DNA from 4 places in the Mesorhizobium sp. BR1-1-6 genome. Region 4 is predicted to be linked to each of the others. Evidence: predicted binding sites of a transcription regulator. Region 4 holds the regulator's gene; each other region holds the start of a gene.
The links. The regulator LexA, encoded in region 4, represses DNA repair genes until DNA is damaged. The targets are predictions, from matches to a motif close to TGTTCNNNNTGTGTTCNG.
Positions count from the first base shown of each region.

Region 1: LB545_RS00795 (helicase-related protein) is a predicted target of LexA. The motif match lies at 4,755-4,772, and genes of this name have one in related genera.
Region 2: LB545_RS03730 (YifB family Mg chelatase-like AAA ATPase) is a predicted target of LexA. The motif match lies at 6,651-6,668, and genes of this name have one in related genera.
Region 3: LB545_RS10815 (PA0069 family radical SAM protein) is a predicted target of LexA. The motif match lies at 1,686-1,703, and genes of this name have one in related genera.

Region 1 covers NZ_JAIUHZ010000001.1:146,176-154,118, reverse strand. The annotation lists gene fdxA (ferredoxin FdxA) at 320-658, opposite strand; gene LB545_RS00800 (RNA-binding S4 domain-containing protein) at 863-1,258, opposite strand; gene LB545_RS00795 (helicase-related protein) at 1,273-4,587, opposite strand; gene phbB (acetoacetyl-CoA reductase) at 5,306-6,031, opposite strand; gene LB545_RS00785 (acetyl-CoA C-acetyltransferase) at 6,151-7,335, opposite strand; gene LB545_RS00780 (hypothetical protein) at 7,316-7,513, shown strand; gene phaR (polyhydroxyalkanoate synthesis repressor PhaR) at 7,631-7,943, shown strand, end outside.
Region 2 covers NZ_JAIUHZ010000001.1:760,574-768,516, reverse strand. The annotation lists gene LB545_RS03760 (SDR family NAD(P)-dependent oxidoreductase) at 1-552, opposite strand, end outside; gene LB545_RS03755 (putative bifunctional diguanylate cyclase/phosphodiesterase) at 710-2,059, opposite strand; gene LB545_RS03750 (GtrA family protein) at 2,213-4,009, opposite strand; gene LB545_RS03745 (glycosyltransferase) at 4,172-5,182, shown strand; gene LB545_RS03740 (GtrA family protein) at 5,187-5,561, shown strand; gene gshB (glutathione synthase) at 5,635-6,576, shown strand; gene LB545_RS03730 (YifB family Mg chelatase-like AAA ATPase) at 6,762-7,943, shown strand, end outside.
Region 3 covers NZ_JAIUHZ010000004.1:175,917-183,859, forward strand. The annotation lists gene LB545_RS10810 (ribonuclease HII) at 1-314, opposite strand, end outside; gene LB545_RS10815 (PA0069 family radical SAM protein) at 457-1,611, opposite strand; gene LB545_RS10820 (glycosyltransferase) at 1,762-2,283, shown strand; gene LB545_RS10825 (GFA family protein) at 2,432-2,857, opposite strand; gene moaB (molybdenum cofactor biosynthesis protein B) at 3,000-3,554, opposite strand; gene LB545_RS10835 (4-(cytidine 5'-diphospho)-2-C-methyl-D-erythritol kinase) at 3,541-4,419, opposite strand; gene LB545_RS10840 (hypothetical protein) at 4,470-4,655, opposite strand; gene LB545_RS10845 (S49 family peptidase) at 4,793-5,656, opposite strand; gene LB545_RS10850 (methyltransferase) at 5,744-6,544, opposite strand; gene LB545_RS10855 (DUF2007 domain-containing protein) at 6,544-6,768, opposite strand; gene LB545_RS10860 (polyprenyl synthetase family protein) at 6,934-7,943, shown strand, end outside.
Region 4 covers NZ_JAIUHZ010000010.1:71,293-79,235, forward strand. The annotation lists gene lpxB (lipid-A-disaccharide synthase) at 1-365, shown strand, start outside; gene gltA (citrate synthase) at 429-1,757, opposite strand; gene gltX (glutamate--tRNA ligase) at 1,940-3,364, opposite strand; gene LB545_RS19670 (ComEC/Rec2 family competence protein) at 3,468-5,918, shown strand; gene lexA (transcriptional repressor LexA) at 5,912-6,655, opposite strand; gene LB545_RS19680 (TetR/AcrR family transcriptional regulator) at 7,108-7,785, shown strand; gene kynU (kynureninase) at 7,782-7,943, shown strand, end outside.

The DNA.
Region 1 (7,943 bases), on a different contig from region 4:
CGCGCGATCGGGTTACCGATCATTAGCCGCACAACAGATGAACCCACCGGAAAAGCCGGGACCGGCAAACCGCACGATTGCGATCGCCTGGCCCAGATCGCTCTGGTCCGATATGGGATTTTCACCTTTCAGTGATTTGGGGCGTTAGCGCCATAAATCGACGTTGTGTCACCGGCATGTTTCGCTCATGTAACACAAAAAGTCGGAAGAATCAAGGTTTTGCTGCATAAGCGAAGGCCACAGGTTCACGCCGCCTGTCAAGGCGGTTAATAGGCCGTACCTCTTACGCCGCGTCATGCCGGTTGAAACGGCAGCGCTGTCAGTCGCCTTCTCCGGGTTCAGCCGAGAAATATTTCTCGAACTTGCCGGCCTCGCCATCGAAGGCCTTGGCGTCGGCCGGCGGCTCCTTCTTGGCGGTGATATTAGGCCATTTCTCAGCGTATTCGGTGTTTATCTGCAGCCATTTGTCGAGGCCCGACTCAGTATCGGGCTTGATCGCGTCGGCGGGGCATTCCGGTTCGCAGACACCGCAGTCAATGCACTCGTCGGGATGGATGACGAGCATGTTCTCGCCCTCGTAGAAACAGTCGACCGGACAGACCTCGATGCAGTCCATATATTTGCATTTGATGCAATTGTCGGTCACGACATAGGTCATCGATCTGCTCCGGGACGTCCCGTTTTTGTTGGCTTTTTCCGTGAGGTAACGCCTTTGGCGCCCGCTTGCAAGGGCGGCCATTCCGGCCATGCCGGCATTGCCGGAATGGAATTCCAACGGCTCGGCAATGGCGGGCATCGGTCATGTGCTCGGACCGTTGTGTCGGCGGCGTGGAAGAACATACATGCCTCCGTGCACCGGCGGTCAGTCGTCGCCAAGCAAGCGGTCGGTCTCGCGGCGCTCCTTCTTCGTGGGGCGGCCGCTTCCGGCCTCGCGCAGCCCTGGGATCGCGTCGGGAGGCGCCTCGCCCGTCGGTGCGGCAGGCGGCGACATGTCTTCGTAGAGCGTGCGTGCCTCCACGGCGGGGCCGCGCCGGCTTCCCGCATCGAGCACCTTCCAGATGAAGATGCGCCGCTCCAGCGTGATGGTCAGGACGTCGCCAGGCTTGACCAGGTCGGAGGCCTGCGCTGCTTTGTCGCGATTGATGCGCACCCGGCCGGCCACGACCAGTTTGGCGGCCAGCGAGCGCGATTTCACCGCGCGCGAGAAGAACAGCCATTTGTCGATACGCTGGCGGTCGGTGGCCATCGGGGCGACCATCGGATCCTGTGCGGCTATTTCTTCAGCTGGTCGCGCAAAGCGGCGAGCTTGGCGAAGGGAGAGTCGGGATCGAAGCGCACCGGGCGCTCCTCGCGCGGTTTTGCCTGAAACGAGGGTTTGCCGCCTTGCGGGCCGCCCTTGCCTTCCGGACTGCCGCCCGGCCGGCCCTCACGGCGGTCAGAACGCTCGCCCTGCGGCTTTCCCTCCCGCCGTTCCCCGCCTTCGCCTTGCGGCCTGGGCTTGAACTTCGAGCGATCGAAACGCGGCTTGCCGGCGCCATCGCGGCGCCCTTCATGGGCGGGCCGGGTGCCGGGCTGGCCGACAGCGGCATCCGCCGGGGCATCGGAGCGCGCCGCCTGGCCGTTGCGCGGCCGGGCGCGGTTCTCGTGGTGACGGTGACGAGGCCGCTGGTCGAAGCGGCCCTGCCGCCACAACAGGATCGGCTTAGGCTCTTCGGCTTCCGCAGCGGGTCCCTGTTGGGGAGCGTCGGCGCTGTCCCCCTCCTCGCCTCGCTCCGCGATCTCCCCCGTCGAGGGGGAAGTGAGAGCGTCGGCGCTTTCGGCGGCAGGAGTCTCAGGCACGGCTTCTGCTACAGACGCAACCTCTTCCGTAGCTTCGGCTGGAGCTTCGGGTTGTTCTTCCGCAACAGTTTCGGCCGGTTCCGCAATGGGTTCAGCAGGAATTTCGACGGCGGTCTGGGCAGTCGCAGTTTCCGGATCTTCCGCTGATGTCTCCTCAGGCGTGTCCGTCGCAGCCGCCTCCGCCGCCTTGGCCTGCTCGGTGCGCGCGGCCTCTTCCGCTGCCAGCTTGGCCGCCACGGCTTCCCGGGCGGCATTGTCCTGCGCTTCCAGCCGTGCCTTGATTTCGGCCGCCGGCTTCGGCTCGGCACGATAGCCAAGACCTTTCAGGATTTCTTCCATGTCGTCGGCCGTGGCGCCGAGAATCGACATCATCGGCGGCGTCACCATGAAAGACTGGCCATCATAGGCGCCATCCGGACGCTGGCCGAGGCCGGGCTTCCAGTTGGTCGCCGGGCGGATCAGGTCGGCCAGCCGTTCCAGAATGTCGATGCGCACGGCGCGGCGGCCGAGATTTCGGTAGCCCGCAAGCTTGTAGAAGGCCTTGTCGAAAGCCGGATCGATGACCACCGAGGTGCGGCCCGATGCCAGCGCATGGACGACGTCGCCGAAGCCGAGCTTGTCCTTGCCATCGTTTTTCAGCGCCCACAGCAACGTCACCAATCCCGCGGGCGCCGGCTTGATCAGCGCCGGCACGAAGACATGATAGGCGCCGAAGCGCACGCCCAGCCGGCGCAATGCCGCGCGGCCTTCCTGGTCGAGCGACTTCATCTCCTCGGCGATGTCGCGACGATTGATAAGGCCGAAATTCTCGACCAGCTGGAAGGCAATGCCGCGGCCGATACCCGATATCTGCTCGGCATTCTTTAAATCGACCAGCGGCTTCAGCAGGGATTCGATCTGGAAATTGACGAAGCGCTCGGCGCGCGCGGCGACCTTGTCACGCGCCGGGCCGGTCAGCTGTTCGTCGGCCAAAAGCACCAGGCGCGGCTTCAGCGCGTCTTCACCGGCAACCAGAGTGCCGATCGGCGCGCCGATCCAGCGCAGCGTGCCGTCGGAACCGAGCGCGATGTCGCCATTGGCGCATGCGCCGAAGCGTTCGGCGCGTGCCTCGAACTCCGCCGCCAGCGCCTTCTGGGCGGCCGCGCGCACGGCCTTGGCGTCTTCGCCGCCAGCGCTCTGATCGGCGGTGAAACGGAACCCCTGCAACTCGCCGACATGGTGGCCTTCGACGAGGACGGTTCCGGTTGGGCTTATTTCGGCTTCAGGCATGGTATTTTCTCTAAGGCGCCGCATGAGGACGGAAGTCCTGCGGTCTACGAAGCGTTTCGTCAACCGCTCATGCAGCGCATCCGACAATCTGTCTTCGATTTCGCGCGTCTTTTCCTGCCAGTGTGCCTGATCGGCCAGCCAGCCGGGCCGGTTCGACACGAATGTCCAGGTGCGGATCTGGGCGATGCGATGCGACAGCGTATCGATGTCGCCCTCGGTGGTGTCGGCGCGGCGCACCTGCTCGGCCATGTAATTCTCGTCGACATGGCCATGCCTGGCGAGGTCCATGTAGATCGACGCAATGAGGTCGGCGTGCTGGGCCGGCGCTATCTTGCGGTAGTCGGGGAGCGCGCAGGCCTCCCACAGCAGCGCGACGCGCCTTGCGTCGGTGGCGAGCGCCCTGATGTCCTCGTCACGCGACAGGTGCTCAAGCGCCTGCGCATCGACTGCCGGCAGCGCACGGGTCAGGCCTTCCACCGGGGCATTGGTCTCGATCGAGCGCTTCAGCGCGTCGAGGCTGGCGAAATTGAAACGCGCTGTGCGCCACTGCAGAACCTTCACGGGGTCGAAGTCGTGGCTTTCGATCTTCTTGACCAATTCCTCGTCCAGCGGGTCGACCTGGCCGGTGACGCCAAAGGTGCCGTCGCGCAGGTGCCGGCCGGCGCGCCCGGCGATCTGGCCAAGTTCGGCCGCCGTCAGGTTGCGATACTGATAGCCGTCGAACTTGCGGTTCTGGGCGAAGGCGACATGGTCGAGATCGAGGTTAAGGCCCATGCCGATGGCATCGGTGGCGACGAGATAGTCGACGTCGCCCGACTGAAACAGCGCCACCTGGGCGTTGCGGGTGCGGGGCGAGAGCGCGCCAAGCACGACGGCCGCACCGCCCTGCTGGCGGCGGATCAGTTCGGCGATGGCATAGACCTCGTCGGCGGAGAAGGCGACGATCGCTGTGCGCCGGGGCAAGCGGGTCAGCTTCTTCGAACCGGCATAGGCCAGATGTGACAGCCGCGGTCGTGTCACCACCGAGACGCCTTTCAACAGGCGCTGCAAGATGCCGTGCATGGTGGCGGCGCCGAGCAGCAGCGTCTCCTGGCGGCCGCGCAGATGCAGGATGCGGTCGGTGAAGATGTGGCCGCGCTCGAGGTCCCCCGCAAGCTGCACCTCGTCGATGGCGACGAAGGCGGCATCGGTCTCGCGCGGCATGGCTTCGACGGTACAGACCGAATATCTGGCGCCTGGCGGCTGGATCTTCTCCTCGCCGGTGATGAGCGCCACCTTGTGGGCACCGACCTTTTCGCAGACGCGGGTGTAGACCTCTCGCGCCAAGAGCCTGAGCGGCAGGCCGATGATGCCGCTTTCATGCGCCACCATGCGCTCGATGGCGAGATGGGTCTTGCCTGTGTTGGTCGGCCCAAGCACGGCAGTCACGTCGCGACCCGATAGGATCAGCGGCTCGGTGGGTTTCGGATGGATGTTCATCGGCTCGGAAATAAGGCTTTCTGGCCTCTCATTGTCGGGAGCACGCCTCGGGTGGCGCGTATGACAGGCGACACATAGGGATTTCAGGCGCGAAGCGAAAGCGGAATGTTCCGCTGGCGGTTCGAAGTCACCTCCGTCGAGCTTCGGTTCGGCTGCTGATTAAGGGTTGGAACGAGTCTGGAACGAATCGGCGACGAATCGCTGACTCGCCCGGATTCAGGTTTTGTTCACGGCTAGATGTGGAGTTTTGGCTGATGATCCTTACCACATGCTGAATCACGGAATTGGCCCGTTTCATGCTAGGCGAGAGCCGCCGTTAACTTTCGCTGGCAAAGCCGTGTGGCAGCCCGCCTTGCTTCATCCAAGCTTATGAAATTGTTGAACTTTCTTAATAGAAATTAACAGTTTGACAGGCGATTGCAACTGCTCTCGTTAACATTGCGGCCAAACATGGAACGAAAGGGCGACGAATCGGCGATGTCGGGATTTTCCCTGTTTGTTCACGACAAGATGTAGTGTTACGCATAGGTTTTCCACCGACAATGCACAGCTTATCCAGGCAGTTTTGCACAATACCCGCTGCCGCGATTAACCTTTGCGTGCCGGATTGGAACAGTAGGCCGACAGCCGTCATCGGACGGCGTCACGGACATCCGAAGCGGATGGCGAACGAGCCCTCCTTCAATCGGCACCGGGAAGCCGGCAGCCCGGCGAGACCTCAGGCGAAGTACTGGCCGCCATTGGCGGTGATGGTCGATCCCGTGATGAAGCCGGCGTCCTCGGAGGCGAGGAAGACGACGCAGCGCGCGATCTCCTCCGGCTCGCCGAGGCGCCCGACCGGGATTAGCGGGATGATGCGTTCGTTGAGCACCTTCTCATCGATCGCCCGGACCATTTCGGTGGCGATATAGCCTGGGCAGATGATGTTGACGGTGATGCCCGCGCGGGCTCCTTCCTGGGCCAGAGCCTTCGAGAAACCGATGTCGCCGGCCTTGGCCGCGGAGTAGTTGACCTGGCCGGCCTGGCCCTTCTGGCCATTGATGGAGGAGATGGTGATGACGCGGCCGAACTTGCGGTCGCGCATGCCGCTCCACAGCGGATGCGTCATGTTGAAAACGCCGGAGAGATTGGTGTCGATGACCTCCTTCCACTGCTCACGCGTCAGCTTGTGGAACATGGCGTCGCGCGTGATGCCGGCATTGTTGACCAGCACCGCGACCGGGCCCAGATCGGCCTCGACCTGCTTGATGCCGGCGGCGCAGGCGTCGTAGTCGGCGACCGACCATTTGTAGGTCTTGATGCCGGTTGTGGCCGTGAACTTGCTCGCCGCCTCATCATTGCCGGCGTAGTTGGCGGCAACCGAATAGCCGGCTTCCTTCAGCGCCATCGATATTGCCGCGCCGATGCCGCGCGATCCGCCCGTGACGATTGCAACCTTGGTCATGCGCTCCCTCCCTTTGGTTGGGAGAGTGAACAGGGAGTAGCGAATGACGAGTAGGGATCAGATATCCCATTGCGCCGACGCCGTTCTTCCCTATTCGCTACTCCCCATTCACTTCTCTTTTAGAGCGCTTCGACGCACATGGCGACGCCCATGCCGCCGCCGATGCACAGGGTGGAGAGACCCTTCTTGGCACCTCTTCGGCGCATCTCGTGGACCAGCGTGTTGAAAATGCGCGCGCCAGAGGCGCCGATCGGATGACCGATGGCGATGGCGCCACCATTGACGTTGACGATCGAGGGATCCCAGCCCATGTCCTTGTTGACCGCGCAGGCCTGCGCGGCGAAAGCCTCGTTGGCCTCGATCAGGTCGAGATCGCCGACCGACCAGCCGGCCTTTTCCAGCGCTTTTCGCGAGGCGGGAATCGGACCGGTGCCCATGATCGCCGGGTCAACGCCCGCGGTCGCCCAGGAGACGATGCGCGCCAGCGGGGTGATGCCCCGCCTGGCAGCTTCCGCTTCGCTCATCAAAAGCGCGCCGGCGGCGCCGTCGTTGATGCCGGAGGCATTGGCGGCGGTCACAGTGCCGTCCTTGTCGAAGGCCGGCTTCAGTTTGGTCATGGCATCCAGCGTCGCGCCATGGCGGATGTATTCGTCCTGGTCGACAATTGTATCGCCCTTCTTGCCCTTGATGGTGAAGGCGACGATCTCGTCCTTGAACCGGCCGGCCTTCTGCGCGGCCTCGGCCTTGTTCTGCGAGGCCAGCGCGAACTGGTCCTGGTCCTCGCGGGTGATCTGGAACTGGCGGGCGACGTTCTCGGCCGTGTTGCCCATGTGATAGCCATTAAAGGCATCCCACAGTCCATCCTTGATCATGGTGTCGATCATCTTGTAGTCGCCCATCTTGACGCCAGCGCGCAGATGCTGGGCGTGCGGCGACATCGACATCGATTCCTGGCCGCCGGCGACAACCACCTTGGCATCGCCGGTGGCGATCTGCTGCATGCCGAGCGCGATGGCGCGCAGGCCCGAGCCGCACACCTGGTTGAGGCCCCAGGCGGTGGTCTCCCTGGGCAGCCCGGCGAGGATCGAAGCCTGGCGGGCGGGGTTCTGCCCTTGGGCCGCGGTCAGCACCTGGCCAAGAATGACCTCGTCGACTTCGGCCGCCTCGACGCCGGCGCGCGACAACAATTCCCTTACGACGACGGCGCCAAGCTCGTGAGCCGGGGTGGCGGCGAAAGCGCCGTTGAAGGAACCGACCGGTGTGCGCGCCGCGCTGGCGACGACGATGGCATTGGAAGCGGGCATTCTGTTCTCCAAACTTCAAGCTGATGTTCTGTCATTGAAGACTTTTCTTGCCCTTTCCCAACCCCGAGTCAAACCGGAAATCGGCAGGGCACCCATGCGTCGCAAGCAAGCTGCGCATGGCCGCGACATCAAGCTGTCCGCTGCTGCGCAGCATATTTCACCGGCCATGCAGCGATAATTAATCCCGCACTGCACAAACTGCTTGGAATTGTGACGCTTTTGCGCATATCCTTTGAACGGGCGCAATCGTTACCGGCGGCTTACTCAGGCGCGCCGGTGTCCGGGGAGGATGCAGATGGCTGCGAAAGACGATCCGATCGTCATCAAGAAATATGCCAATCGCCGGCTCTACAACACCGGCACCAGCACCTATGTGACGCTCGAGGACCTGGCCGAAATGGTCAAGAAGGGCGAAGAGTTCACGGTGCAGGACGCCAAGACCGGCGACGACATCACGCATCCGGTTCTGACCCAGATCATCTTCGAATTGGAGAACAAGGACGGGCAGAACATGCTGCCGATCCCGTTCCTGCGCCAGTTGATCGCCTTCTACGGCGACCAGATGCAGATGATCGTGCCGAGCTTCCTCGAACAGTCGATGATCGCCT
Region 2 (7,943 bases), on a different contig from region 4:
ACGGTCGGGCCCGAGCTTGCCGGCCAAACCCTTGGTGAGGCCGAGTATGCCCGCCTTGGCGGCGGTGTAGGCCGGCATGTCGGGGTGGTTGATCAGGTAGGAGGTCGAGGTGAAATTGATGATCGAGCCGCCGCCGGCCCGCTTCATGCCCGGCGCCACCGCCTGCGCGGTGAAGAAATGCGGTCTGAGGTTGATCGCCTGGTTGTTGTCCCAAAACTCCACCGTCACGTCTTCGACGGCGTGGCGTTCGTCCCAGGCGGCATTGTTGACCAGCACGGTGACGTCGCCATGCGCTTCGGCCGCCTTCGCGGCAGACGCCCGGAGCGCTTCGATGTCGCGCAGATCGGACTTGAGGTAGAGCGGCCGGCGGCCGAGCTCTTTCTCGATGCGGTCGGCAAGCGCGGTGCTGGGCTTGTCGGCGATGTCGATGAAGGCGACCTTGGCGCCCTGGCGCATGAAACCCTCGGTCAATGCCGCGCCAATGCCGGAGCCGCCGCCGGTGATCAGCACCGAAGCGCCTTCGAGGTCGGCAAAACGTGCCGATGGCATCATGGTTTTCGTCTCCTGGGTTGACCGGCGCGCATCCTAGCCAGACCGATCCGGCGGGCAAGGGCGAAAAGACGGATTTTGAGGCTTATGTCTGACAAAAAGCCTGGAGACCACGCACAGGCACGGCCGGTCCTCGATCGAGGACCGGTCAATCGCCCGGTCAGATTGCCTTGGCGCGCAAGGCGCCGCGGAAGGAATCGCGGAGATAGCCGAGCGTGGCGTCGGCATCGGCCGGCTTGCCGAACAGATAGCCCTGCCCACCGGCGCAGCCGAACTGGACGAGGCGGTCGGCCTGCGCCTCTTCCTCGATGCCTTCGGCGACGACATCCATGCCGAGCCCTTCGCACATTGCGAGAATGGCGCGGATGATGTGCTCCGACGGGCGGTCATCGAGAATGGAGGAGACGAAGGCGCGGTCGATCTTCAACTTATCGAAATGGAATTCGCGCAGCCGCCCGAGCGAGGACTGGCCGGTGCCGAAATCGTCGAGCGAGACGCGGATGCCGACGCGGCGCAGGTCCTCGACGATCTGCGCGGCCGAGGCCGGATCGTTCATCAGGCCGGTCTCGGTAATCTCGATCTCCAGCCGGCGCGGATCGAAGCCCGTACGGTCGAGGATCGCCAATATGTGCAGGCCGGTGTTCTGGTCGACGAGCTGCGAGGGCGACAGGTTGAACGACAGGAACAGGTCCTTCGGCCAGCTTCTCGCCGCCTCGGTCGCCTTGCGCAGCACTAGCTGCGACAGCGGGCCGATGATGCCGCGCTCCTCGGCGATCGGAATGAAGACGGTCGGCGGCACCGAGCCGAGATCGCGGTCGGTCCAGCGCGCCAGCGTCTCGAAGCCGATGGTGCGGCGCGTGGTGAGGTCGACGATCGGCTGGAAATGCGGCTCCACCTCGCCGGCCGAGACCGCGCGGCGCAGCGCCTGCTCGATGCGGGTGACGCGCTTGGCCGCCTCTTCCATTTCGCGGGTATAGACAACGACCCGCCCGCGGCCGGACCGCTTGGCATGGTAAAGCGCCGTTTCGGCCTTGTTGATGAGGATCTCGGTGGTCTCGTCGCCGGAATAGAACAGCGAACAGCCGACGGAGGCCGACAGCCTGGCGGTGCGTTCGCCGACATCATACGGGGCCGACAGGATTTCGATCAGCATGCGCGACTTTTCGGCCGCCGCCTCCTCGCTGAACACCAGCGGATAGAGGAAGGCGAATTCGTCGGCGCCGATGCGGCAGACGGTGGAGTGGCCGTCCATCGAGGCGCGCAGCCGCATCGCCACCTGGATCAGGATGTCGTCGCCGGCCTTGTGGCCGAACAGATCGTTGATCGGCTTGAAACCATCAAGGTCGAGAATGCCGACGGTGAAGGGCGCGGGATCGTCGGCACGGTCGCTGATCAGGCGATCGACCTTGTCGAAGAAGCGGCGATGATTGCCAAGCCCGGTCAACGGATCGGTGAATGCCAGATCCGTGCTCTCCCTGTTTGCCTGACCGGTGCCAAACGAAGTTTGCATCGGTGTCCCTGTTTCTCGAAGTCGGAATTTATTTCCGAGACTGGCAGCAAACCCTTTAGGAAACGTATCGGGAAAATCGATTTTTCGCCGCTAGAGCGCGTTGCCCTCCGCAAAGCCGTCCGGGCTCAACGGCGTCGTCGCTCACGCGGATTCTCAGCCGGCGGGGCGAACGCGATAGAGCTCCAGCGGCGTGCCCTGGGTCTCCGCCACCGGTTCCAGCCAATCCGGCACGCTGCCATGCATCAACCCGGCCAGAAAGCCGTCAGGCGCCTTGGTTGCGAGAAGCCTGGTTTCGGGATTGCCGCGGCAGAGCGCGACAATCCCGACGCGATGGCTTGCCACGACGGCTTTCGCGTCAGTGGCCGAGCCCAGCAAGGCATCGAATACGAGCAGGTTTCCGGCGACGTTGCGGTGGTAGGGCCCAGCGAGCGCGCGATGACCGGTAAAGGCCAGGATCGGCGAGCCGAGATTGGAGATGGCCAGCACCGTGGTGTGAGGCATGCGGGCGAGCGCGGCGAACGAGGCCTTGCTGTTGCAAGGTGCATCGATGCCGGCGTCGGTGACGGCCGCACCGGTCTGGAAGGCGCTCGATGCCGCCTCGGCAGCGCTGGACCAAACCGCATTGACCGAGATCAGCCAGGCTGCGGCCATACGGAGCACGGAGCCACCGGACGGACTGTTTTCGGCGCGCTGCCGCCATTTGGCGATCCAGGCGCAAAGCGGGATCACCGCGAAGGCGATGGAGAAGGTCGAGCCGCGGACCTCCCAGGCGCTGACCAGGAAAGCCACCACCAGCAGCGCGCCGACGAGACTGTCCTGCCGCCGCCAGCCGCCCTTGCCGAGACGCAGCGCCATCAGGACGATCGCCACCAGCGGCGTCGCGAAGCGCGCCACCGCTCTGGCCGGATCGGCCGCGACGAGCTGGAATATCGACTGCGCTTCGTCGATATGACCGAGCCACATCTGCTGGAGGCGCGGGTCGAGGCCGGCATAGGGGGCAGCCAGGCATTGCGGGAACAGAAACATCACGACAAGGATAAGCACGAACGCCAGCAGGCCGAGCGAGACCAGGCGACGGCCGTACGTCGCATTGGCGGCGCCCCATCGGGCGATGACCGCAAGGCCGGCGCCGGCAAGCGCGGCAACCACGAAGTGCACGGTCGAGAAGGTGTCGCACTGCGTCTGCCCCCATGCCGACGCCGGTATGGTGGTGATGAAAACAAGGGCCGAGACGGCGGTGACGCCCAAGCCAAAATCCCTGGCGATCAGCCTTTCGCCGCCACCGCTGACGAGGAACAGCAGGGCGACGATGGCGCCCAGGGTTCCAGCATAGGGGGCGCTTTCCATGCCGATCGCCAAAGCCAGGGTGGCGCACGCGCCGGCAAACAGGGCGGCGGGCCGGTGGCGAGGGGCTTCAAGCAGCAAAGCCAAGCCGGCCAAGGTCAGCATCAGCTGGACATTGTGGTGATCGAGTGCGCCGGGCGAGAAGATTCCGAGATAATACAGGGCCGCTCCGCCGACCACCGCGGCGGGCAAGACCGCGTGCTCGCCAGCGAAAGCGCGCGCGGCGCGCATGATGGAGAACAGCGCGAGCCAGAATTGCAGGAGCGGCCAGAGCACCTGCACGACCTGCTCGCCCAAAGCGGCACTGCCCGTCTGGGCCGACAGGGCAAGCATGCCGAGCGCCAGCGGGGCGTCGAGCAGCCGCGACCAGTGCATGACGAAGCCACCCTCCAGCCCCATCCTGTACTGGTGCAGGTCGAACCAGCCCTGGCCGGCCAGGAGGTCGCGAACCTCCACCAGTTGCAGCAGGCTGTCATTGTCGCCGGCCGGGTTGGCCAGTTGCGGGAATCCGGCATAGAGATCGAGCGCCAGCAGCAGCAAGGCGGCAAGCAACGCAAACGCTATGTCGGACTTCCAGGTGGAAGCGCCGTTGCTGGCTGTGCTCATCCCATCGCCCCTGGCAGGAATGCCGGGCTTTTTCGGCCAATCGACACTCGTGAAGTCGGCCTTAAACCTAGCCTTAACGGCTTCAATAAATAGTAAAACCGCCTGAACGCGCCTGACTTTCGGCGCGAACCGCGCGTGGCGGCGAGGCACCCGGAGAGGAAAATGCCGCAAGAGCTTCGCTACGAACCCTCCATCGCCGTGCTGCTGCCTTGCTACAACGAGGAATTGACGATCGCCGAGGTGGTGCGGCGCTTCCGCGAGACGCTGCCTTTGGCGACGGTCTATGTCTACGACAACAATTCGCGCGACCTGACCGCGCTCAGGGCCCGCGCCGCCGGCGCCATCGTGGTGCGCGAACCGCGCCAGGGCAAGGGCAATGTGGTGCGGCGCATGTTCGCCGACATCGACGCCGACATTTACCTGATGGCCGACGGCGACGGCACCTATGCGCCGGAAGACGCGCCGCAATTGATCAACACGCTTCTGACCGAGCGCTCCGACATGGCGGTGGGCACCCGGCGCGGCGTCACCGACGATGCCGGCAGGACTGGCCATGCCTTCGGCAACCGCGTCTTCAACAGCCTCTATAAAGGGCTGTTCGGCAGCGATTTCACCGACATCTTCTCGGGCTACCGCGTCTTCACCCGGCGCTTCGTCAAGAGCTTCCCGGCCGTCTCCGGCGGCTTCGAGATCGAGACCGAAATGTCGGTGCATGCCTCGCAGCTCAAATTGCCCGTCAGCGAGATCGCGCTCGATTACGGCAAGCGGCCGGACGGCTCGTCGTCGAAGCTTTCGACGTTTCGCGACGGCGCCAGGATCCTTTGGATGTTCGCCATGCTGATGAAGGAAACGCAACCGCTACGTTTCTTCGGCGCCTTCGCCCTGGTCTTCCTGGCGTCGAGCCTGTTCCTGATGGCGCCGGTGCTGGTCGAATTCGCCGAGACCGGGCTGGTGCCGCGCATGCCGACATGGGTGCTGTCGGTCGGCCTGCTCTTGCTCTCGATGCTGGCTGGTGTGACTGGGGTGATCCTCGATTCGGTGTCGCGCGGCCGCGCCGAACAGAAGCGCATCTTCTACCTGTCGATGCCTTCGGGCCGCATAGAGCGGCGCGAGCGCGCCAGCGAGCCGACTGCCGCGAAGGCCGGCCCAGGCAAGACGCCTCGCGCCGCATGAAGCGGTGAGCCGTCTTATCCGCTTCCTCTTTGCCGGCGGCATCGGCTTCGTCGCCGACGCGGCCGCCCTCTGGCTGCTGCTTGCCGTCACGCCGCTCGGCCCTTTCAGCGCCCGCATGCTGTCCATCGGCTTTGCACTCTGCGTCACCTGGCAGATAAACCGGCATCTGACCTTCTCGCCGTCGAGCCGCGGCTTGGTGCGGGAAGGTGCCCGCTATGGCAGCATCGGCATAGCCACCAGCATCGCCAACTATCTGGTCTACTGCGCCATCCTTGTCGTCCTGCCGACAACCCCGCCATTGGCCGCCCTTGCTTTCGCTTCGCTGGCCGCCATGGCGCTGTCCTTTCTCGGCTATTCCAGGCTGGTCTTCGACCGCTAGAGGCGTGGCCCGATTGGCAGAAGGCGCCGGGACCCTTATATCGCTCTCTCATCGACCGTGCTGGGGACCTGCCATGAAGCTGAAAATCGCCGTCCAGATGGACCACATCTCCACCGTGTCGATCGCCGGAGACACTTCGTTCGCGCTGTCGCTGGAGGCGCAGCGGCGCGGCCATCAGCTCTACCACTACACGCCCGACCGGCTGTCGCTGCGCGACGGCAAGGTGTTCGCCCGCATCGAGGAGATGCAGGTACGCGACGAGAAGGGCAGCCACTATTCGCTGGGGGAGAAGGTGCGAACCGACCTGTCGGAGATGGACGTGATCCTGCTGAGACAGGATCCGCCCTTCGACATGAACTACATCACCACCACGCACATACTGGAGCGCATCCACCCCAGGACGCTGGTGGTCAACGACCCGGCCTGGGTGCGCAACAGCCCGGAAAAGATCTTCGTCACCGAGTTTTCCGACCTGATGCCGGAAACGCTGATCACCAAGGATCCCCAGGAGGTCGCCGCCTTCCGCAAGGAATTCGGCGACATCATCGTCAAGCCGCTCTACGGCAATGGCGGCGCGGGCATCTTCCACCTGCTGGAGGCCGACCGCAACCTCGCCTCGCTGCTCGAAATGTTCGGCCAGTTGTTCCGTGAGCCCTACATCGTGCAGCGCTACCTGAAGGACGTGCGCAAGGGCGACAAGCGCATCATCCTGATCGACGGCGAACCGGTCGGGGCCATCAACCGGGTGCCGGCCGAGCACGATTCCCGCTCCAACATGCATGTCGGCGGCCGCGCCGAGAAGACCGAGCTGACCGAGCGCGAGCGCGAGATCTGCGCCCGCATCGGGCCGGCACTGAGGGAACGCGGCTTCATCCTCGTCGGCATCGACGTCATCGGCGACTACATGACCGAGATCAACGTGACCTCGCCGACCGGCGTGCGCGAAGTCAAACGCTTCGGCGGCGCCGACATCGCCAGCCTGTTCTGGGACGCGGTGGAGGCCAAGCGGAAATAGCCGTTTTCATTTTGTATTAACCATGTTCCGTTTTTGCAACCGGAGACAATCGCGCCGCAACTTAAGCGATTGCATGTTCCTGTAATGTTCTTGATTTAGCCGAGGAACTGTGATTGTCTCCGGCCCAGGCCCTTCGCGGCCTGATTGCAAAAGGCTTGGGGCAAGCCCAGATCCGGGGGCAAGACATGGTGGCGCGGGTTCGCACGGTTGCTTTCCAAGGCATCGAGGCCGTGCCGGTCGACGTGCAGGTGATGATCGCGCCCGGCAAGGTCAACATGCACATCGTTGGCCTGGCCGACAAAGCGGTGGCCGAAAGCCGCGAACGGGTGCAGGCGGCACTGCATGCTTCCGGCCTGTCGATGCCGTCCAAGAAGGTCACTGTCAACCTGGCGCCCGCCGACCTGCCCAAGGAGGGCAGCCACTACGATTTGCCGATCGCGCTCGGCCTGATGGCGGCGCTTGGCGCCATTCCGGGCGACATGCTGGCCGGCTATGTCGTGCTTGGCGAACTATCGCTCGACGGCACTATCGCCGCCGTCGCCGGCGCCTTGCCGGCCGCGATTGGGGCCAATTCTGAAGGCAAGGGCCTGATCTGCCCCTTCGCCTGCGGCCCGGAAGCCGCCTGGGCCGGCAAGGACTTTGACATACTCGCGCCGCGCAGCCTGATTGCCATCGCCAATCATTTCCGCGGCACGCAGGTGCTGTCCCGGCCGGAGGCCGGCATCCATGCCGCGGCGCGCGACCTGCCCGATCTTGCCGATATCAAGGGCCAGGAAACCGCCAAACGAGCGCTGGAGGTGGCGGCGGCCGGTGGGCACAACCTGCTGATGGTCGGCCCGCCCGGATCGGGAAAATCGATGCTGGCGCAGCGGCTGCCGTCGATCCTACCGCCGCTGGCGCCGAAGGAATTGCTCGAAGTGTCGATGATCGCCTCCGTCGCCGGCGAGCTCGGCGAAGGCAAGCTGACCGACCGGCGGCCGTTCCGCGCGCCGCACCATTCGGCCTCGATGGCGGCGATGGTCGGCGGCGGCATCCGGGCGCGGCCGGGCGAAGTGTCGCTTGCGCACCACGGCGTGCTGTTCCTCGACGAATTTCCCGAATTCACGCCGCAGACGCTCGACGCGTTGCGCCAGCCACTGGAGACCGGCGACTGCATGATCGCGCGGGCCAATCACCGCGTCACCTATCCGGCGCGCATCCAGCTTGTGGCGGCGATGAACCCGTGCCGATGCGGCATGGCCGGCGAACCGGGCTATCGCTGCTTGCGCGGCGATCGCTGCCGCACCGACTACCAGGCCCGCATCTCGGGCCCGCTGCTCGACCGCATCGACCTCAGGATCGAGGTGCCGGCGGTTTCGGCCAGCGAC
Region 3 (7,943 bases), on a different contig from region 4:
ATGTTGCTGCCGTCAATGCCCTCGGCGCTGACTGAGGCCATCGACACGCCGAGCGCGGAGCCGATGATGCGCACGAACAGCGCCTCGCGCTGCAAATGGCTGAGCCGTTTGGAATCGTCGAGGCCGTCGGGGATGTTGGCAGGGTCGAGCACGACCGCAGCCGCCACCACCGGTCCGGCCAGCGGGCCGCGTCCGGCCTCGTCCATCCCCGCGACCGGCCACAGGCCTTCGGCCATCGCCTTCGTCTCGAAGGAGAAATCGGGTTTCTCGACGATTTCGAAGAGAGGCGGAGAATCAGAACGCGCGCGAGCCATGTTGCGGCGAGGTTCGCATCGGCTCTGATTCTCCGCAAGTCCCTCCGGGTCGGGTGGGGCGCCGGACCGGGAGGGCACCGTCTGCAGGCCGGGGCAGGCCGGACGGGATTTTTTCGCCACGGCGGCAAACAGCCGCGGTCGTTCAAAGCAGCATCAACTGCTCCTGGTCCTTGCCGGCGGCGACGAACTGGTCGGTCCGCAGCGTGCGCCGCTCGGCATTGAGACCGAGCCGCTTGGCGGTGATTTCGAAGCGCCGGCCGATCTGCCAGGCGTAAGGACCCGCGCCCTTCATGCGCTTGCCCCATTCCGAATCGTAATCCTTGCCCTCGCGCATCGAGCGGATCAGCGACATCACATGGCGATAGCGGTCGGGATAGTGGCGCAGCAGCCAGTCCTTGAAGATCGGGCTGACCTCGAGCGGCAGGCGCAGCACGACATAGCCCGCCTCGCGTGCGCCGGCATGGTGCGCCGAATCGAGGATGCGTTCCATCTCCTGATCGGTCAGCCCGGGGATGATCGGCGCCACCATGACCGAAGCAGGGATGCCGGCATCCGCAAGCTGCCTGATCGCCTCCAGCCGCTTGGCCGGCGTCGAGGCGCGTGGCTCCATGGTGCGCGCCAGCATGCGGTCGAGCGTGGTCACCGACAACGCCACCTTGGCGAGGCCCCGTTCAGCCATGCGTGACAAGATGTCGATATCGCGCGTCACCAGGGCGGATTTGGTGACGATGCCGACCGGGTGGCCGCGCGCCTCCAGCACTTCGAGGATCTCGCGCATGATCCGGTACTGCTTCTCGATCGGCTGGTAGGGATCGGTATTGGTGCCGATGGCGATGGTTCGCGGCTGGTAACCGTCCTTCGACAGTTCCTTGTCGAGCAGGCGCGCCGCGTCGGGCTTGGCGAACAGTTTGGATTCGAAATCCAGCCCCGGCGACAGGCCCATGAAACTGTGCGTCGGCCGCGCAAAGCAATAGACGCAGCCATGCTCGCAGCCGCGATAGGGATTGATCGAGCGGTCGAAGGAGATGTCGGGCGATTCATTGCGGGTGATTATGGTACGCGGCTTCTCGACCTGCACCTCGGTCTTGAAGGGAGGCAGTTCCTCCAGCGAGTTCCAGCCATCGTCGAAGACATGCCGGCTGACCGGCTCGAACCGGCCGGACGGGTTGATGCCTGCCGACCGGCCGCGGTTGCGGTCCGGACGCACGCGCATGCCGCTCTGCTCGATCATAGCATTGGCCATTTCGGCTCGTCCTGCTCCGAAGGCGGCAATGTCGGCGCGCATGATCGGTTCCATCTTCGCCCGCTCCCAGGGACTGTCCATGTTGTTTCGAATCGCTCTGCTCATGAATTTAATCCTATTTGCCAAACGAGAACAAAGCAAGAACTTTCTATGGTGCGCCGCAAAAACTGGCGCTGCGTTCCGCTTTCCGCTATTCGGCAAATGATGCTCACCGTTCTCATAGAGACCCACAATGACGAGGAGGGCCTCGCTCGCACCCTGGCGACGCTGATCGGCGGCGCGGTCGAGGGCGTGGTGCGCGAGGTCATCGTCTGCGACACCGGTTCCACCGACCAGACTCATCGCGTCGCCGAGCATGCCGGGTGCCAGTATGCGACCGACGGTGTCGCGGCGGCCATCCGGCACGCGAAAGGCGATTGGCTGTTGCTGCTGGAACCGGGCGCGCGGCTGGTCGACGGATGGATCGACGAGGTCGTTGCGCATACGAGGCAAACCATGGCGGCGCGGTTTTCACGCACACGCGCCGGCCGCGCGCCATTCCTGGCCCGTATCTTCTCGGGAAACCGTGCCTTGGCCGACGGGCTGCTGATCAGCAAGCGCCAGGCCACATCCTTGTCGAAAACAGCCGGCAGCGCCGAGGCTCTCGCTCGCGGCCTGGCGACCAAGCGGCTGGATGCCGAAATCTGGGCCGCTCCGGCAAAACAAGAGCACCGCCCGTCCAAATGATTTTGCAGCTGCTCTGTCTACGTGCGTTGCACATGTGACGCGCAGCTAGTTTCCGATCACGCGGGTGGCGGCGCGCCGGCCGCGGCTGATGATGGAAGTGGTTTCGGTGTCTCGCGGTCCTCGCGCCGGCGCTTCCACGGCGAGCCGGTCATTCGCTAAAACGCATCTCCACAGGCATCCAGCGAAGACGACGTCTGGCTTGACGCTCTGCCTTGCTTTCCGCGTCGTAGTCGACCGGGATCGGTTCCTGACTGAACGACCTTTGATCGTCCAGGGCGTTGATGATGACGATTGCCCTGGCATCGTCCTCTCCGGCGATTGCGGCGGTATAGACACCGCATTCACCGCAGATCAGGTAGTCGGCCGTCCCCAATCCAAAACGGTATTTCTTCAATCGCTGGATGTCCTTGACCCAGATGATCAGCCTGCCGTCCGGATCGGCGACGGCGCGCGAGCCATGCTTGGTACAGAACGAGCACTGGCAGGCGCGAACCTCGATTTTCGATGGATCGAGCTCGGTTGAAAATCGAAGGCGTATGTTGCCGCAATGGCACCCGCCATTATGCACTGTCATCGCGTCCGCCCGTCTTCAACGGCGATGGCCGCCGCCGCGAGACGATACGTCCTGCCGCATCCGGTTTGGAATGGTCTTTCGAAGGCGAAGGCGGTGTTCTGCCTGGCAAACGCGGCGTGAAACCAGCGCCTTGCCTCGGCTTTCACGGAGCCGACATGCCGCGCCGCAGGTGCTCGTCCAGGCGCGGCATGATCTCGACGAAGTTGCAGGGCATGTGCCGGTAGTCGAGCTGCGCCTTCAAGATGCCGTCCCAGGCATCCTTGCAGGCGCCGGGCGAGCCCGGCAGCACGAAGACGAAGGTGGCGTTGACGACGCCGCCGGTCGCCCGGCTCTGGATCGTGGAGGTGCCGATCTTGTCGTAGGAAATGCGGTGGAACACCTCGGAAAAACCATCCATGCGCTTTTCGAAGATCGGCTCCAGCGCGTCCGGCGTCACGTCGCGCCCGGTGAAGCCGGTGCCGCCGGTGGTGATGACCACATCGATCCCATCATCCTTCGACCAGCCGAGCACCTTGTTGCGGATCTTGTCTCCATCGTCGGTGACGATATCGCGGGCGGCAAGGATGTGGCCGGCTTCCGCGATGCGGTCGGCCAGCGTCTGGCCGGACCTGTCGTCGGCAAGGCTGCGCGTGTCGGAAACGGTCAGCACCGCGATGCGGACCGGAATGAAGGAACGGCTCTCGTCAGTCCTGGCCATGGGCATCTGCCTCCGCCGTCATGCTGCGCGTCGCGGCGACGAACCAGTCGGGTTGCCGGGCACGGATGTCGGCGGCCGCGCGCTTGGCGACGTTGCCGGTCTCGAACAGGCCGAAGCAGGTGGCGCCGGAACCCGACATGCGGGCAAAACCGGCCCCGGCCTTGTTCAGCACCGAAAGTGCCTTGCCGATGGCGGGCTCGATGGCGCGGGCCGCCGGCTCAAGGTCGTTGCGCGTAATCTCCAGCCAGTTGCGCAGGCTGTGGAAGTCGACCACGCGCGGCAGCGGCGGAAGCGCTTCATTGTCGCGCCGCGACAGCGCGTTGAACACGTCGGTTGTCGAGACCGCCTTGCCGGGATTGACCAGCACCAGTCCGAGCGCCGAGAAATCCGGCACGATCGACAACTCCTCGCCGATGCCGCGTGCAATCAGCGGCCTGGCTGCCAGACACATGGGAATGTCGGCGCCGAGCGAAAGCCCGATCCGCGCCAGCGCGGCATCGTCGATGTCGAGTTGCCAGCTTGCCGCAAGCCCGCGCAGAACTGCTGCCGCATCGCTCGACCCGCCGCCGACGCCGGAAGCGACGGGCAGGTTCTTTTCGAGCTTGATGGAGACCGGCGGCGTGCCGCGAGGACCGGCCGCCTGCCGCAGCGCGTCACGCGCCCTGAGCACCAGATTGCTGCCGTCGAGAGGAACATCCGGCGCATAGCGGCCGGACACGCTGAAATCGTCTCGCTCGGCAAGCTCGATCTCGATCCTGTCGCCAAAGCGCGTGAACACCGCCAGGCTTTCGATCAGATGATACCCGTCATCGCGCCTGCCGGTGACATGCAGAGCGAGGTTTATCTTGGCGGGCGCCGGCCACATCCGGACGCGCCGGCCGGATTCCAGGCTCTCGATTGCGAGTGAAATGAGGATCAGTCCTTGGCCAGCCGGTACTCGCCGGTCTTCGGATCCTTCACCAGCGTCCCCATCGCGCCGTTTGCCGTCTGCTTTTCGGTGCGCCGCACCTTGGCGGTTACGCGCTCGGCCTCGCGGATGAAGGTGCGGTAGCCAAAATAAGCGGCGATCCCGACGACGGCGAAGAAAATGATCTGCGGCATATCAAAACTCCTCCCACGCTGGGCCGGCGAAGGGCGGCCGGTCGGGTCGATTGGCGCATGTCGTCCAAAGGCGGTTTCTGGAGAAAAACGACATGCATGGAACTTCGAGGTTCATGCTAGACGGTTTTGCCGGGTTTTCAAAGCCCGAAGCGCGCCCACAAAGCGCGCTCTTGCGCCGCATCGATCACGCCCCCGGCGGCAGCGGCGGCAATATCGGGCGCCGAAAATCCCTTGCTCGAGCCGAACAGCCCGAAGCGGCCGAACAAACCGCGCGGCGCCGAGATCAGCTTGAGTTGGGTTTTCGCCCCGAACCGCGTCTTGAGCACGGATCGCATGTCGCCGAGCGCATCGACAAGCCCAAGCTCCAGGCCGCGCTTGCCGGTCCAGAACAGGCCCGTGAACAGGTCGGGATCGTCCTTGAGCTTGGTGCCGCGCCGCTCCTTGACCAGATCGATGAAGGTTTCGTGCACTTCGAGCTGCAGCGCCTTCAGCCGTTCGATGTCTTCCTTTTTCTCGGGCTTGAATGGATCAAGCACCGACTTGTTCTGCCCTGCCGTGTGGACGCGGCGCTCGACGCCGATCTTCTTCATCAGCTCCGGGAAGCCGAACGAGGCCGACACCACGCCGATCGAGCCGACGATGGACGACGGGTCGGCGAAAATCTCGTCGCCGGCGACCGCGATCATGTAGCCGCCCGAGGCAGCGACGTCCTCGACGAAGACCAGCACCTTTCTGTTCTTCTCGATCGCCAGGTCGCGGATACGCTTGAAGATCAGCCGCGACTGCACCGGCGAGCCGCCGGGCGAATTGATGGAGACGGCGATGGCAGGCGCATCGAAGGAAAACGCCTTTTCGATCAGCCCGGCGGTGGAGGCAAGCGACAGGCTGGGACGGAACGGGCCGCCGCCCGCCAGGATGGTGCCGTGCAACCGGATAACCGGAATGGTGACGACCGTGGAACGCCAGGATTTCGGCAGCAGGCGGTTGAAAAGGCGTTTCACTGAGGTCGATCTCCGCTCGATGGGTTGCCAGCATGTAGGAATTTCAAGGCCAACGGCAATGCCGCGGCCATCGCGGCCAGTTTGTGTTCAATCTCCGAACAGGGAGGCGAGGCCGTTGTTGATCATCTCCGTCCGTTCCGACGGGCCGTCGCCCGTCTGCGCGTGAAGCATCAACGGCGGCCGGATGGCGAGTTTGCCGCGCGCCCCGAACGTTGCCCTGACGATGATGCGGATCGCCGTGGCATCGGGACGGGGATGCACGGCCAGCATCTCGGCGTCGCCGAAACGGCCCGCGATCGCATCGAGAAGCGAACCGAGTTGCTCGGGCCGCGCGATGACGGCAAGCCCGCCGCGCGGCCTGACCACTGCTGCGGCACTGCGGATCCAGCCCTCTAACAGCCCGTCCTCCATGACATGCGCTTCCTTTCTCAAGCGCTCGGGCGTGGCGCGGTCCTGCGCGGCGTTGAAGGGCGGATTCATGATGACGAAATCGAAATCATTGTCGCCGAGGCCGGCCGCCGTCCTGGCGCGGCCCGAAAGCGCGACATTGGCGACGAGCACCGAAGCGCGGTCGACGAGGTGAGCGTTGCCGGGATGCGCGAGCGTGGCCGCGGCGAAAGCCGCCATTTCCGGCGCGCGTTCGACCAGCACGGCCCGGGCCGTCGGGCAGCGCGCCAGAACGGCAAGTGCCGCGGCACCGGCGCCGGCGCCGAAATCGGCGAGACGCCCGCCGAAGGAGGACGGCACGGCAGCCGCCAGCATCATGGCGTCCATGCCGGCGCGATGGCCGCCATGCTTGGGCTGCACCAGCCAGAACCGGCCGCGATGGAAGGCATCGACCGTGTGGGCTGGCGTGTCCGGGGCGAGGGCGGCTGGCGCGGCGGACATTATTTTTGGCGGATCTCGTTGGCGATGCCGGCATCCGTCAGGATGCGCCGCGCCGCGTCGGCCTTGTCGGCGTCGACCATGACGCGCCGCGGCAGGATGCCGAGCGAGCCGTCGAGCACGCTCATATTCTGGTCGGCCACGAAGCAGCCGATGCCGGCATCGCGCATCAGCGATTCGACGAAGGAGATGATGACCGCGTCGTTGGTGCGAATGAGCTCTATCATCTGACGAAACTCTCAGTTTGCCGCGTTCATGTAAACGCATGCGAGGCCCGAAACCAGAGAAGCCGCGCCAATTCGCCACTTGCCGTGGCCGCGTTCGCCGCCCTAGAGTCCGTAACGGAACTAAGGGTGCCGTCGCACGCGTTACATCAGACGGGAGAGTTTGTCGTGGGTGTCGTTCTCAACATCGAAAACGGAAAGCGGGAACCCGCCTCCATCAAGGATCTGATCGACCTGACGGCGGCCGACATGGGGCGCGTCAACGAATTGATCCTGTCGAAGGCCGGATCCGATGTCGAGATGATCCCGGAGGTCGCCAACCACTTGATCTCGTCGGGCGGCAAGCGGCTCAGGCCAATGCTGACGCTCGCCGCCGCACAGATGTTCGGCTATGCCGGCGAGGGCCACGTCAAGCTCGCCACATCGGTCGAGTTCATGCACACGGCGACGCTGCTCCACGACGACGTCGTCGACGAGAGCGGCATGCGACGCGGCAAGAAGACGGCCCGCATGATCTGGGGCAACCAGGCGAGCGTGCTGGTCGGCGACTTCCTGCTTGGCCAGGCATTCCGCATGATGGTCGATGTCGGTTCGCTGGAGGCGCTCGACATCCTGTCGAGCGCGGCCTCGATCATCGCCGAGGGCGAGGTCATGCAGCTTGCCGCCGCCAAGAACCTGGAGACCACCGAGGACGAGCATTTCGCCGTCATCAAGGCCAAGACCGCGGCCCTTTTCTCGGCTGCCGCCGAGGTCGGCCCCGTCATCGCCCAGGCGACGCGCAACGACCGCGCCGCCTTGCGCTCCTACGGCATGAATCTCGGGCTCGCCTTCCAGCTGATCGACGATGCGCTGGACTATGGCGGCACCAGCAAGGATCTGGGCAAGAATGTCGGCGACGATTTTCGCGAGGGCAAGGTGACGCTGCCGGTCATTCTCGCCTACCGGCGCGGCAGCAAGGCCGAGCGCACCTTCTGGAAGCGGGCCATCGAGGACAATGTCACCGATGACGCCGGCCTCGGAAAGGCGATCGGGCTGATGACCCACCACGGCGCGATCGCCGACACGATCGGGCGCGCCCGTCATTTCGGCGAGATCGCCCGCGACGCGCTGGCGCCGCTGGAGGCGACGCCGCAGAAATCGGCGCTGATCGACGTCATCGACTTCTGCATCAGCCGGGT
Region 4 (7,943 bases):
ACGCGGCGCTGATCGCGTCCGGCACGGTTTCGCTTGAACTGGCGCTGTCCGATGTGCCGATGATCTCCTGCTACCGGCTTGACCCTGTTGCGCGCATCGTGGCGCCATATCTCGTTTCGGTCTGGTCGGCGCTGCTACCCAATCTGATATCGGATCGGGCGCTGATCCCGGAATTCTACAACGAGTATGTCAAGCCGAACAATCTGGCCCGCCAACTCGAAGCGCTGTTCGCCGACACAGGCATGCGCAGATGGCAGAAGGACGGGTTCGCCGAGATCGCGCGGCGCATGACAACCGCCAAGCCGTCAGGCGACATCGCCGCGCAAGTGGTGATGGGGTATATCAAGAGAGTGAGTAGTGAGTAGTGAGTAGGATTACCGCTCTTTCCCTACTGACTACTGACTACTCACTTATTCACTTCTTCCTTTTTACCGCTTCGCGATCGGCACATAGTCTCGCTCCGGCGCGCCGGTGTAGAGCTGGCGGGGGCGGCCGATCTTCTGGCGCGGATCCTCGATCATCTCCTTCCACTGCGCGATCCAGCCGACGGTGCGGGCGACGGCGAACAGCACGGTGAACATGGTGGTGGGGAAGCCCAGCGCCTTCAGCGTGATGCCGGAGTAGAAGTCGACATTGGGGTAGAGCTTCTTCTCGATGAAATAGGGATCGGTGAGTGCGATCTTCTCCAGTTCCATGGCGATGTCGAGCAGCGGATCGTCCTTGATGCCGAGTTCGCCCAGCACCTCATGCGCGGTCTTTTGCATGATCTTGGCGCGCGGATCGTAGTTCTTGTAGACGCGGTGGCCAAAGCCCATCAGCCGGAACGGATCGTCCTTGTCCTTGGCGCGGGCGATGAATTCCGGAATATGATCGACATGGCCGATCTCGCCGAGCATGTTCAGCGCCGCTTCGTTGGCGCCGCCATGCGCCGGGCCCCACAGGCAGGCGATGCCGGCGGCGATGCAGGCGAACGGATTGGCGCCAGACGAGCCGGCGAGCCGCACGGTAGAGGTCGAGGCGTTCTGCTCATGATCGGCGTGCAGGATGAAGATGCGCTCCATGGCGCGCGCCAGGACCGGGTTGATCTTGTATTCCTCGCATGGCACGGCAAAGCACATGTGCAGGAAGTTGGCGGCGAAATTCAGTTCGTTCTTCGGGTAAATGAAGGGCTGGCCGATATGGTATTTGTAGGCCATGGCCGCGATCGTCGGCATCTTGGCGATCAACCGCATCGACGCCACCATGCGCTGGTAAGGATCCGAGATGTCGGTGGAGTCGTGATAGAAGGCCGACAGCGCGCCGACCACGCCGCACATCACCGCCATCGGATGCGCGTCGCGGCGGAAGCCGGTGAAGAAGCGCGACATCTGCTCATGCACCATGGTGTGGCGCGTCACGCGGTAATCGAAATCGTCCTTCTGCGCCTTGGTCGGCAGTTCGCCGTAGAGCAGGAGATAGCAGACTTCCAGGAAGTCGCCATGTTCGGCCAACTGGTCGATCGGATAGCCGCGATGCAGGAGAATGCCGGCGTCGCCATCGATGAACGTGATCTCGGACTCGCAGCTTGCCGTCGAGGTGAAGCCGGGATCGTAGGTGAAGGCGCCGGTGGTGCTGTACAGCGTGGCGATGTCGATGACGTCAGGCCCGACTGAACCACTTCGCACCTTGAATTCGTGCGTCTTGCCGGCGAATTCCAGCTTTGCCGTGGCTTCCTGGGTCTTGCCGCCCAGTTCCCGTCTTGTCGCAGCTTCGGTCATTGCAAACTCCTTCTTGTTTCCTCATGCCGGCAAAGGCAAATTCTGCAAAGCGACACGTCGAAGTCACCGAATGCGCGTATTCGCGACCGCATTTTAGGAAGTGCGTGCCAGATTGGGCCAAGGCTCAATGTTGCACTGCGAAACGCGCCTTTCAATGCCAATCTTCTTGGGCCAGATTGCTCCTAATCGATTTGATCGGCGATGCGCGCCAGGCTCTCCTCGCGACCAAGCACGGCGAGAACGTCGAACACGCCGGGCGAGGTGCTCTTGCCTGTCAAGGCGGCGCGCAAGGGCTGGGCGACGGCGCCGAGCTTGTAGCCGCCGGCCGTCGCATAGTCGCGGATCGCGGCTTCAGCCGAGGCCGCCGTCCAGTCGCCTGAAACCGCCTCGAGCGCGTCGTGAGCGCCACGCAGGACCTTGCGCGCATCGTCATTGAGCAGCAGGGCTGCCTTCTCATCGATCGGCAACGGCCGCGCGGCAAACAGGAAGGCAGCGCCATCGACGAGTTCGACCAGCGTCTTGGCGCGCTCCTTCAGGCCCGGCAGCGCTGCCAGCAACTGCGCCCTGTTCTTGTCGTCGAGGCGTGCGGCCATCGCCGGGCCGCCCTCGAGATAGGGCAAGGTGGCAATGAAGATATCGAACAGCTCGGCATCGCCCATGCGGCGCATATGGACGCCGTTCAGCGCCTCCAGCTTGGCGAAATCGAAGCGGGCGGCGCCCTTGTTCACATCGCCGATGTCGAACCATGCGATCATGTCCTGGATCGACATGATCTCGTCGTCGCCGTGGCTCCAGCCGAGCCGAGCCAGGTAGTTGAGCAGCGCTTCGGGCAGGTAGCCCATGGCGCGGTAGGCCTCCACGCCCAGCGCGCCGTGCCGCTTCGACAGCTTGGCGCCGTCGGCGCCGTGGATCAGCGGTATGTGCGACATTGAAGGCACATCCCAGCCCATGGCGTTGTAGATCACGGTCTGGCGGGCGGCATTGGTCAGGTGGTCGTCGCCACGGATGATGTGGGTGACGCCCATGTCGTGATCGTCAACGACGACGGCATGCATGTAGGTCGGATTGCCGTCCGAGCGCAGGATGATGAAGTCGTCCAGATCCTTGTTGGGAAAGCGCACGTCGCCCTGGACACGGTCATGCACCACCGTCTCGCCTTTGGTCGGCGCCTTGATGCGGATCGCGCCCTTGACGCCAGGAGGCGCCTGCGAAGGGTCGCGGTCACGCCAGCTTCCGTCATAGCGCGGCGGCAGGCCCTTGGCCCGCGCCGCGTCGCGCATTGCCTCAAGCTCGGCAGGGGTCTCGTAGCTGTAGTAAGCCTTGCCCATGCGCACCAGCTCCTCGGCCACCTCGCGATGGCGCGGCGCGCGCTCGAACTGCGAGACGGCGTCGCCGTCCCAGGTGAGGCCGAGCCAAGTCAGTCCTTCGAGAATGGCTGCTGTCGCCGCATCGGTGGAGCGCTCGCGGTCGGTGTCCTCGATGCGCAGCAGCATCGTACCGCCGGTGTGCTTGGCGTAGAGCCAGTTGAAGAGCGCCGTACGCGCGCCGCCGATGTGCAGGTAGCCGGTGGGCGAGGGGGCAAAACGGGTGACAACCTTGTCGGACATACAACTCTCGGGAAACGTCTGGAGCGGGGTGCGGATCACACGCACTTTCGCGCGTCGCGCGTTCATGTAGCATAGGGTGTCGAGGGCGCAAGGGGCAGACCCGATGGCTGGAGCGGGCCGGGGCGCGGAGGAAGGCGAGGACGTCGTTGCCGGCGTCAGCGAACGCTCTCTTTTTGCCATGCCCGCGCCCGCCTCATTGCCGCTGGCGTTGCCGCCCCTACAGCAGCCGGGCAAGTCGCCGCCGGCGGATGTTTCCACGCCGCCCGGCATTCCCGCAGCCGGCGCGGCCGAGCGCCTGCGCCGTGAGTTCGGCCGTGCCTCGTGGCCTCGTCTGCGCAACGGCGTGGCCAGAGCGTCCGAGCTCGAACTCGATCGGGGCATAGGCTTCCTGCTCGTCCCGGTGTTCCTGGCGTGCGGATCGATTGCGTATTTTTCGTTGGCGGCGGAGCCGGGCTTTGCCAAGCCTGTCGCGGTCGCGATCCTGATGTCGCTGTGCGCGCTCGTTTCACGCTCATGGCCGAAAACGCATCTGTGCTTCATGGCGGCGCTGTTGTGCGCGCTCGGCATGCTCGCCGGCAAAGTCGAGACGTGGCGAGCGGGAACGCGGATGCTGGGCTCGGAAATCTCCACGCAAATCACCGGCCGCGTCGTTTCGGTCGACCAGATGGAGACCGGGCGCATCCGGCTGACCATCGATGTGACATCGACCGCGCGGCCGAAACTACGCTACGCGCCCGAGCGCGTTCGCCTTTCGGCGCGCAAGGTGCCGGCTGAAGTGACGGCCGGCTCCCTCGTGACCGGCTATGCCAGGCTGTTGCCGCCGACCGGGCCGGTGCGGCCGGACAGCTACGACTTTTCCTTCGACAGCTACTTCGCCGGCATAGGCGCCAGCGGCTTCTTTCTCGGCAACCCCAAAATCGTCTCAGCCGATGACAGGCCGTTGTGGGCCGCCCTCTCAGCCGCCATCGAGAGTGCTCGCGAAAGCATTGCCGACCATATCAGGGGCAGCATCGGCGGCGCCGAGGGCGAGATCGCCGCGGCGCTGATCGTGGGTGTTCGCGCCGGGATTCCCGACGAGATCAATGAAGCGATGCGACGCACCGGCATCTACCACATCATCTCAATTTCCGGGCTGCACATGGCGCTGGTCGCCGGCACCGTCATGGGTCTGCTGCGTGGCGGCTTCGCGCTGTTTCCGAACTTTTCCTCCCGTCGGCCGGTCAAGAAATACGCGGCCGCGGCGGCACTTTTCTCGATCGCCGCCTACCTCGTCATTTCGGGCGTCGTTGTCGCCGCCGAACGCAGCTTCATCATGCTGGCGGTGATGCTGATCGCCGTTCTGTTCGATCGGGCGGCACTCACCATGCGCAATCTGGCTATTTCGGCGATCGCCGTCATCGTGGTGTCGCCGCACGAGGTGGTAGGGCCGAGCTTCCAGATGTCGTTCGCCGCCACCGCGGCCCTGGTCGGCGCCTATGCCGGCTGGTCGGATCGCAAAGCCGACAAAGCGCGGACCCCGCCGCCGCAACGGACCTTGCCTGGCCTGCTGACGCGAAAATTGCTGCTGGCGACAGGTGGGCTGGCGATGACCTCGATTATCGCGGGAAGCGCCACGGCGCTTTTCGCCATCTGGCATTTCCAGCGCGTGTCGCCGCTCAGCCTGTTCGCCAATCTTGCCGTCATGCCGATCGTTTCTGTCGTGATGTTCCTTGCGGTTGCCAGCGCGCTGCTGATGCCGTTCGGGTTCGATGGACCATCCCTTTATCTGATGGGCAAGGGACTGACCGCGATGATCGCCATATCAGGATGGATCTCGCAACGCTCGCCGGTCGACGCGGTCGGGTTGATTTCGCAGCAATCCGTCCTTCTGGTGGCGATCGCCCTGGTCATCGCGACGATGGCCACGACATGGCTGCGGCTGACGGCACTTCCCTTCGCGCTCGCCGGCCTGTTGACCGTCTCGGACACGCGCACGCCGGACGTGCTGATTTCGGAGGATGCCCGCCTGGTGGCGTTGCCGATCGGCGGCGGCGAGCTCGCGATCAACCGGGCGCGCCCGAACGAATTCACCGTCGATAATTGGAAACGCGCGCTGAAGTCCGAAACCATCGTTGCGCCGGAACTGTTCGACAGCGGAGACCGACAGTTCGACATCTTCGATCCCGCGCAACTTCCGGCGGGAGCGCCTTTCTATTGCTTCACGGGCCTGTGCATGGCCCGGCATACCTCGGGGGCGATCATCGCGCAGGTGGAGGATCGCAAGGACGCCTGGAGGGCCTGCTCCTATGCGGATCTGATCGTCATCAACGACCCCGCGGGCTACGATCCCTGCCACAATCCGCTGGTTCTCGTCATCACCAAGCGGCAGCTCGCTCGCAAGGGAAGCGCCGCCGTCTTCTTCGACCGGCAATCGGCGACGGCACCGGCGCTGGTCAGCTTTGCCGTCGACCGGCCATATCGGCCCTGGCATGAACAGCGAAAATTCTCACGCGAAGCAAGGGGATTGCCGCCTTACCGCAAACCCGAAAAGCCCACCGCCGAGCCCGCTCAGTAGCGCCTGATCAGCCCGACCAGCTTGCCTTGCACCTTGACCCTGTCCGGTCCGAAAATACGTGTTTCATAGGCCGGATTGGCAGCCTCGAGCGCAATCGAAGCACCCTTTCGGCGGAAGCGCTTCAGCGTTGCTTCCTCCTCGTCCACCAGGGCCACGATGATCTCGCCAGGACTTGCGGTGTCGGCATTGCGGATGATGACCGTGTCGCCGTCGAAAATGCCGGCCTCGATCATCGAATCGCCCTTGACCTCCAGCGCATAGTGTTCGCCGCCCATGATCATGTCAGGCGGCACTGAAATGGAATGCGTCTGATGCTGGATGGCATCGATCGGCACACCCGCTGCGATGCGACCCATGACCGGGATCGACACCGCTGAAACAGCGTCGTCGTCATTGCCGACAGCGGGCAGACGCGAAGACGTCGCCGGCTTGATCTGCCGGCTAGGGCTGCTGCCCTGTCCGAGGCTGCCCTGGATGACGCTCGGGGAGAACTTCTTTGCCGCGTTAAGACCCGGCGCGATCGAGTCCGGCAGGCGCAGCACCTCCAGCGCGCGCGCCCGGTTGGGCAGGCGGCGAATGAAGCCGCGCTCCTCCAACGCCGTGATCAGCCGATGAATTCCCGACTTGGAGGCGAGGTCCAGCGCTTCCTTCATCTCGTCGAAGGACGGCGGAATGCCGCTTTCCTTCAGCCGTTCATGGATGAACATCAAGAGTTCATGTTGCTTGCGCGTGAGCATGGCGGCCCCCAAAGGCATTGCACGAAGGGTCTGGAACCAGAATCAGAAAACAAACCCAGAACAAACCCTATCTGTTCCAGTTGTGTTCCGCAACCATTTAAAGTTTAATGAATTTGTTAAGGCGACGGAAACGAAATGCCCTCCCGCAGCCAGCATCCTGCCAGCGCGGTCCGTCGTCAATGCGCTCCCGGGCCCTTTGAAACTATTTTGGTTAATGGCCTGTGGCCCGACCGGTCTCCACTCTTGGCACAAGCCTGCAAGCTGGGTGACCGGCAGGTGCGGGGTGCGTTTGGGCGGATTAGAAACCCCTGCGGCTCGTGAACGAAACGAAACCAAAATGCCAACTTCCGCCGGAAAACGGCCAGACACCACCACTGGTCGCGACGGGCTGCGTTCGTTCGTTCGCTTGACGAAACCGTATAATAATGTACGGTTTTCGAAGAGGAACACCAATGACCACGCCGAAGCAGGCCGCGCGACGCGAACGGATAGAGGAGGCCGCCTATGCGGTGCTCCGGGAAACCGGCTACAAGAGCGCCTCCCTGCTTGCTATCGCCAAGCGGGCATCGGCCTCGAACGAAACCCTCTACAACTGGTACGGCAACAAGCAGACCCTGTTTCGATCCTTGATCGAAGCCAATGCGGGAGAGGCAAGGAAGCTGCTGGAGGACGCCCTTCACCGGGCGCGCGATCCGCTCGAAACCCTGAACTTGCTCGGGCCAGTCCTGCTGACCCTCGTGACGGGCGACAAGGCGGTGGCGCTCAATCGCGCCGCGGCCGGCGACGTCAACGATACAGGCACGCTTGGCCAATCGATCGCGCAATTCGGCCGCAATACCATAATGCCGCTTGTTGGCGACCTGCTTCGAACCGCAAGTCGGGCCGGCCTGATCGCCTGTGACGATCCTGCCGAAGCCGCCGACATCTACATCAGTCTTTTGATCGGCGATCTCCAGGTTCGCCGGATCGTTGGGGTGCTCGAGGAACTGCCTCGGGCGGAAATCGAGCAAAGATCGAACCGGGCGTTCACCCTGTTCTTGAGCCTCTATGCGGCCAGCCCTTGCCCGGGCGGCAAAACAGCCGGCCCGTTTCCAGGGCGCTCTTCTCACCGAGGAACATCGCGACCATGAGCAAAATTCCCGATCTCGCAGCGATCAAGGCAATGGACACCGCGGATCCGCTGCGTGCCATGCGTGACCGCTTCACCTTGCCCCAGGGGGTGATCTATCTAGACGGCAATTCGCTGGGCGCCGCTTCGCCCGCCGTGTTCGGCGAGCTGCAGAAGGCC